Linked DNA regions of Tunicatimonas pelagia. The protein of the gene in region 1 binds, or shares a complex with, the protein of each later gene. Links are inferred from orthologs where the notes say so. Each region holds a gene or a part of one and is shown in the gene's direction. Other genes may lie near its edges.

The links.
Region 2: the proteins of scpA (region 1) and meaB are in contact, whole or in part, in a crystal structure (PDB 8DPB), measured with the Methylorubrum extorquens proteins. The link is inferred for Tunicatimonas pelagia from one-to-one orthologs. Residues at the interface, in SOR27001.1 of Methylorubrum extorquens: Glu577, Glu578, Asn579, Asp580, Gly581, Arg582, Arg583, Arg585, His596, Ala604, Ser605, Ala608, Asp609, Gly611, Phe612, Asp613, Val614, Asp615, Ile616, Gly617, Pro618, Leu619, Glu625, Arg628, Gln629, Val631, Glu632, Asn633, Asp634, Glu661; in SOR26638.1 of Methylorubrum extorquens: Arg20, Ala21, Ala24, Arg25, Thr28, Ser32, Arg33, Arg34, His37, Thr98, Gly99, Gly100, Ser101, Ile102, Leu103, Lys106, Thr107, Ala110, Ala113, Ile114, Asp115, Arg116, Ala118, Phe119, Ile120, Arg121, Pro122, Pro124.

Annotation. Positions count from the first base shown.
Region 1 is NZ_CP120683.1:7,166,991-7,170,318, reverse strand. The notes cover bases 207-3,206. They hold scpA (methylmalonyl-CoA mutase), read left to right. Parts: upstream 207-644; coding sequence 645-2,768; downstream 2,769-3,206. Other genes in these bases: P0M28_RS30355 (LytR/AlgR family response regulator transcription factor), read right to left, coding at 2,841-3,206; P0M28_RS30365 (methylmalonyl-CoA mutase family protein), read left to right, coding at 207-648. Outside these bases: more of P0M28_RS30365, read left to right, coding at 1-206; more of P0M28_RS30355, read right to left, coding at 3,207-3,328. UniProt on the Escherichia coli protein: Catalyzes the interconversion of succinyl-CoA and methylmalonyl-CoA. Could be part of a pathway that converts succinate to propionate.
Region 2 is NZ_CP120683.1:1,345,902-1,349,119, forward strand. The notes cover bases 57-2,946. They hold meaB (methylmalonyl Co-A mutase-associated GTPase MeaB), read left to right. Parts: upstream 57-951; coding sequence 952-1,941; downstream 1,942-2,946. Other genes in these bases: P0M28_RS05580 (hypothetical protein), read right to left, coding at 57-549; P0M28_RS05590 (hypothetical protein), read right to left, coding at 2,259-2,946. In the rest of the region: more of P0M28_RS05580, read right to left, coding at 1-56; more of P0M28_RS05590, read right to left, coding at 2,947-3,218. UniProt on the Escherichia coli protein: Binds and hydrolyzes GTP. Likely functions as a G-protein chaperone that assists AdoCbl cofactor delivery to the methylmalonyl-CoA mutase (MCM) ScpA and reactivation of the enzyme during catalysis.

The DNA of each region.
Region 1 (3,328 bases):
GATATGGTAGAACAAGCCTGGAAGCTATTTTTGGTAATAGAAAAAGAGGGAGGGTATTATCGGTCAGGTGTAATAAATTTAGCCGAACAGTTTCACCCAAACATTGAAAAAAGAGAGCAAGAACTGTTGCAGCAAAAAAGAACAGTAGTAGGCGTAACGCGCTATGCAAATCCTCTGGAAAAGATAACAAATGATCACGATTTAGATAATAAAAGCGTACCATCGTACATGAAGCGATGGGAGAATGTTCGGCGTAGAATAGATAAGTTACCCGAAGAGAAGGAGCCTTTAGTTGCCATTTTGGGGTCTAGAGGCACAAATAACTCAATGGTTAGTAAAAAAATAACTTTTGTTACAGAGCTGCTAACAACTTTAGGCGTATCATATTCTACCGCAGAAAATTCGCTAGCAGCTAGTTTGCAAAAAGGTCAACCAGCCGTTATAATTTTCTGTGGCGATGACACTTGGTACGAATCACACTTAGAGGAGGAGGCGAATCATGCCGAATTAGCTTTAGTGCCAAAAATAGTGGTAGGGACCACTCCATTACTAGCTGAGTTACTACAAAAAAGAGTAATAGATGCTGTTATACACGCTCAGGCTGACCTTCTCCCGTTGTTGAATATAATTAGCCGAGTACTACCATGAAGCCAGATTTCCAAAAATACCAAGCGAAACCAGTACGACTTTCCCCTCGGGCAGTTTCGTCAAAAGCCTCAGGAAAAGCACTGCCCTCAGTTTTCTACCAGTCTGACGTAGATGAGTTAAACCACCTGGGGTTTGTAGCCGGAATTCCACCCTACCTACGGGGGCCTTACGCCTCCATGTATGTAACCCGCCCCTGGACCATCCGACAGTACGCGGGTTTCTCTACTGCTACTGAATCGAACGAGTTTTATCGTAAAAATCTGGCCGCTGGGCAACGAGGTTTGTCGGTAGCTTTTGATCTACCTACTCATCGGGGTTACGATTCGGATCATCCGCGCGTAACGGGTGATGTGGGAAAAGCGGGAGTAGCCATTGATACAGTAGAGGATATGAAGGTATTGTTCGATCAAATACCACTCGATCAAATGTCGGTCTCTATGACTATGAACGGGGCGGTAATTCCAATTATGGCGTTTTATATTGTAGCGGCGGAAGAGCAGGGCGTGAAGCCCGAACAACTCAAAGGAACTATTCAGAACGATATTCTGAAGGAGTTCATGGTGCGAAATACGTACATTTACCCCCCTGCGCCCTCGCTGAAGATTATCGCTGATATCTTTGCCTATACCGCTCAACATATGCCTAAGTTCAATTCAATTAGTATCAGCGGTTACCATATGCATGAAGCTGGTGCTCCGGCCGATTTAGAGTTGGCCTACACTTTAGCCGATGGGTTGGAGTATGTGCAAACCGGACTGAAAGCAGGTTTAGCAATTGACGATTTTGCTCCTCGTTTGTCATTCTTCTGGGGAATTGGTATGAACTTTTTCACGGAGATTGCCAAATTACGGGCTGGTAGATTACTGTGGGCCGAACTGATGAAGCCATTCAATCCGCAGAATCCTAAATCGATGGCACTGCGTACGCATTGTCAAACCTCGGGCTATAGTCTCACCGAGCAAGACCCGTTTAATAACGTGGCTCGAACCTGCCTGGAAGCTTTAGCTGCTGTCTTTGGTGGAACCCAGTCGCTGCATACTAACTCACTAGACGAAGCTATTGCCTTGCCTACCGAGTTTTCGGCTCGGATTGCTCGTAATACTCAGCTTTTCTTGCAGGAAGAATTAACTATCACTCCGGTGATTGATCCTTGGGGAGGTTCTTACTACGTTGAATCCCTCACAGGAAAGTTAGTAGAACAAGCGTGGGGGCATCTGGAAGAAATAAAAGGCTTAGGCGGAATGGCAAAGGCCATTGAGCAAGGAGTTCCTAAACTTAAAATAGAAGAAGCAGCGGCTAAAAAGCAAGCGCGGATTGATGCCGGTGAAGAGGTTATTGTGGGAGTGAATCGTTTTCAGGTTAACGAAGGCAGCGATACAGGATTTGATGTGCGGGAAGTGGATAATGAGCAGGTGCGTTCCGAGCAGCTAGCACGGTTGAATGCAGTAAAAGATAGCCGCAATAACGAAAAGGTACGAAGCGCGCTCACATCCCTGGAAAATGCGGCTGAAACCGGAGAAGGGAATCTGCTGGAGCTGGCAGTGGTAGCCGCTCGGGAACGAGCTACACTGGGAGAAATATCGAGTGCTATGGAAAAAGTTTTTAGGCGGTTTCAGGCTACTTCTCAAACTGTACAGGGCGTATACGCTAAAGAAATTGCTATGAACGAAGACTTTATAAAAGCCCGACAACTATCCGATCAATTTGCTGAACTAGATGGGCGACGCCCCCGAATCTTAGTGGCTAAGATGGGGCAAGACGGGCACGACCGAGGGGCGAAGGTTATCGCTACTAGTTTCGCTGATTTGGGCTTCGACGTTGATATTGGTCCGCTCTTTCAGACCCCCGAAGAAGTAGCCCGGCAGGCGGCCGAAAACGATGTGCACGTAGTTGGAATTTCTAGTTTGGCTGGAGCCCACAAGGGGCTTGTTCCTGAACTAATAGAAGAACTTAAGAAGATTGATCGGGATGATATTGGCATCATTGTGGGCGGAGTAATTCCTTCGAAGGATTACGATTTTCTCTACGAAGTAGGAGTGCTGGGAATATTTGGACCAGGAACAGTAATTGCTCAGGCCGCTCAGGATATTCTACAAAAACTAATGAATGAAATCTTGTGAGTTAGCTTTAAGTAATACTTGTATTAATTGGTGTTAAATATATGTTAATCAGTATTATAAGTTTTCATAAGATTAGCGAGTGCTAGTTTGCCTTAAAAACTTAACCACCTCTTTTTTATAAGATACTCCGATAGGAATTTCCTTGCCGTCGATCTCAATATCATGCATGGTGTAGGCCGAGACTTTATTGCTATTGACAATGTAGGAGCGATGGATACGGAGGAAGTAGACGGGTAGCTTCTGCTCAAACTCGCTGATTTTTTCCTTGGTTAGAATATCTTGATCCCGAAGGTGAATTTTCACGTAATCCTTTAGGCTCTCGACATACAACACATCGTCAAATTGTATCTTCACGAATTTGCGGTTCGTGTTTACGTACATGAACGATGCTTCGCCATCGGTAGCAGTTTCTTTGGGGTATTCACGGGCTCGATTACTAGTTCGTCCTAGATATTTAGTGATGGATTTTAGGAAACGGTCAATAGTGATCGGCTTGAGTAAATAGTCTACCACATCCAGTTCGTAGCTCTCTACCGCATAATCGCGGTAGGCGGTGGTAA
Region 2 (3,218 bases), 5.8 Mb from region 1 along the record:
AGTATCGGTAGCATCCTTTACCATCAGCACCTCGTCAAACATATTCTTAAACACTACCTCGTAATCATCGTTCAGCGTCTCCTGATCTTTCCAGCGTAGTACTACCTCCGGGCTAAAAACATCTACCGAATTAGGCAGGTACATTTTCAACTTTTTATTCTCTACTGACCGAGTAGTTTCTTTAGCACTGTTATCTGGGTTGGTAACCGACTCAACGTAGGCATTCGCATACTTCTGCGCCACTGCCGAAGGTTTTAGGTTGATACGCTGATGCAAGCGAGATACTTCGTAAGTGCCAGCTTTGTAGTAGGGAACTGTTTTTCCACTCTGGTGAACTAACCCAAGATATCCGCCTTTCTCAATTCTTATTAGATGATTCTCTCGTAGTTCCAATCCAATCTCAACGGATTGCCAATCATCATCCGAATTAGAGCGATAAAAAACCTCTCCTTGGTGAGCCAGAACATTAAAAGTATACTGTACATCCTGACCAACAGCCACTGTTAAGCTTAAAAAGATAAAAAGAAAATTGAGTAGTACGTATTTCATAGGTAGACCCGAATAATAGACAATTTAGGTGGTAGTACCGCACTAGTCGATGCGCTTAGTGCTAGTCATCTATAAAAATATTAAATAATAGCGTATAGTAAAATAATATAGATATATTTTATACTTACAATCAAAATGTACTAATAAAGGTTCAATTAAATATTCAAACAATTTAATATGTGATACTATCATTACTAAGCCATTTACTACTTTTACGAGTAGATAAACTATATTATATCTTAATTTATTATTCTATTTGAATAAACACCAACTCAGTAAATCGTTTATCTTAGAAACGATAACACAATCGCACGACGACTGTAAAGTATCCGTTTGAACTTGTTCTTTTGGGATGGTACTTCATTATCTTGTCGTTCCTTAAGCAAAAAAGCACTAAAAAATATGGGGCGAAAGATACTTACCGCTAAGCAGTACGCCAGCGAAATACGAGTTGGTAACCGCTTTGTTTTGAGTCAGGCTATTACTTTGGTGGAAAGTACGCTTGCCACGAGTCAGAACTTAGCCCAAACCATTATTAGCTCTCTTCTGCCTCACACTGGTAACTCTCTCCGTCTGGGGATTACGGGAGTGCCGGGAGTAGGAAAAAGTACATTTATTGATCAGTTGGGAATGATCTTGATCCAAAAAGGCCACCGGATTGCCGTGCTTAGTGTTGACCCTAGCAGTCAGCAGTCTAAGGGCAGTATCTTGGGGGATAAAACTCGGATGCAGCGGTTGAGCCAGCAGGATTCAGCCTACATTCGCCCTAGCGCGGCAGGTAGCCACTTGGGTGGAGTAGCTCAGCAAACCCGAGAAGCTATTTTGCTCTGCGAAGCGGCTGGTTACGATGTAATCATTATTGAAACGGTTGGGGTTGGACAGTCGGAAACACTAGTTCGGCATATGACTGACTTCTTTCTTCTCTTAATGATTAGTGGAGCCGGAGATGAGCTACAGGGTATGAAACGAGGTATTATGGAAATGGCCGATACCATCGCTATTAACAAAGCCGATGATGGCAACGAGCAAGCGGCTCAAGTAGCCAAAAGAAACTATCAACAAGCACTTCACCTATTTCCACCTACGCCCGGAAAACCTCAACCCAAGGTAGTAACCTGCTCGGCTTTACACAACCAAGGTTTACATGAGATTTGGAAGCAGATTCAAGCATTTATTGCCGCCACCCAAGCATCAAATTACTTTCAGCAACAGCGGCAACAACAGCAACGGAACTGGATGCACGAATTGATTAATCGGCAGCTCTCGCAAGACTTCTTTCAGCAGGAGCGTATACGAAAGATACTGCCACAGATAGAAGAAGAGGTACTTCATGGTAGTATTACCGCTCGAGAAGGAGCCGAAAGGCTGATAACACTACACCGTAATTGTTAAAAGCGACGGCTTACAAACTGCTGATTAGGTAGGTGCATGTTGTTAAACTGGACATTGGTTAATAGTCGGTAGTCCACGGGCATTGAGTTACAGGCGGCCGTCGTGCGGGTTAGAAAGTTGAAGTGTTCAGGTGTTAAAGTGTTATGGTGTTAGCGTAGTGATGTATGGGGGTTAGCTGTACCCATTGCTCATTGTCTACTACACGGTGTCCCACGCCAATTCATCATGATTCATCAGTCATTATTCATTAGCTGGTTGGTTCCATCAACGATCGATTTTAAATTCCGGTCTCCGGTCTCCAGAAAATAACTCTTTATTCAAAAAGTGATTTCCGCTAGCTCATTCTCGTATACCCGATATAGCTGATATTGGTTTCTGGCTTCTGAATACAATAAAGCGATCTCTCCACGGCTCTCGATCGGGCGGTTATTAAATAACTTTCCTTGCTGATCAAATAAGTAGGTGAATTCTTGCACCTTATCACTAATGGCTACGACCTGATTATCGGTTCCGAAATTATAGTATTGCACCGACAGCTCATCTCGGCTTAGTGCCCCGGGGGTGAAGTACGATTGCTCAAACCACACGCGTCCGGTTTTATCCAAAACACTGAGTCGTTGTTCGTCTTGGCGAACTATAATGTAATCTTTACCCAGTCGATCCGGACAAAGGAGAAAGTGAGTGTTGGAAGAAGGACGCAGCAGTTGTTCACGCTTTAGTAAGGTTCCAACTAGATTTAATGAAATCAGCTCGCCACTTTCGGTTACAGTAGTAAGTTCACTATCTGAGAAGTTGTTTCCGATTTTAATAGACAAAGGGTTTTCGCAAGCTTGCCCCAACTCTACCGGAAACCCCGGATAAGCTTCTCCTCTCCGATTTAATAGGTACAGCAACCCATTTTCTAACAAGGCTACAATACAGTCTTTACCACGCACCCGAATGTGCTGGGGAGCCTCAGCTAGCGGAGCCGTGAGCGATAGGGGGTTCCATCCCTCCAGATTATCACGATCAGCGTTAAACAACCAGAGCTGCCCGAGCGGATCAGTAATTAAAAACCGATAATTTCCATTTCGCTCATAATCAAATACTGACAGATACTGCACTCTAATATCTTCGGGTAAGTAAAACGGGTAACCATTCACGTAGTTACCCGAGCGGTCAACCACGTGCATTGTTGAGTCAGTAGCCCAAACGTAATTAGGAGGTGCGCTTTCCGGCAAATTAATCTGTATTATATCACCTACTAAAGTGGCTCGCGTTGAATCTGACCAAGTGAT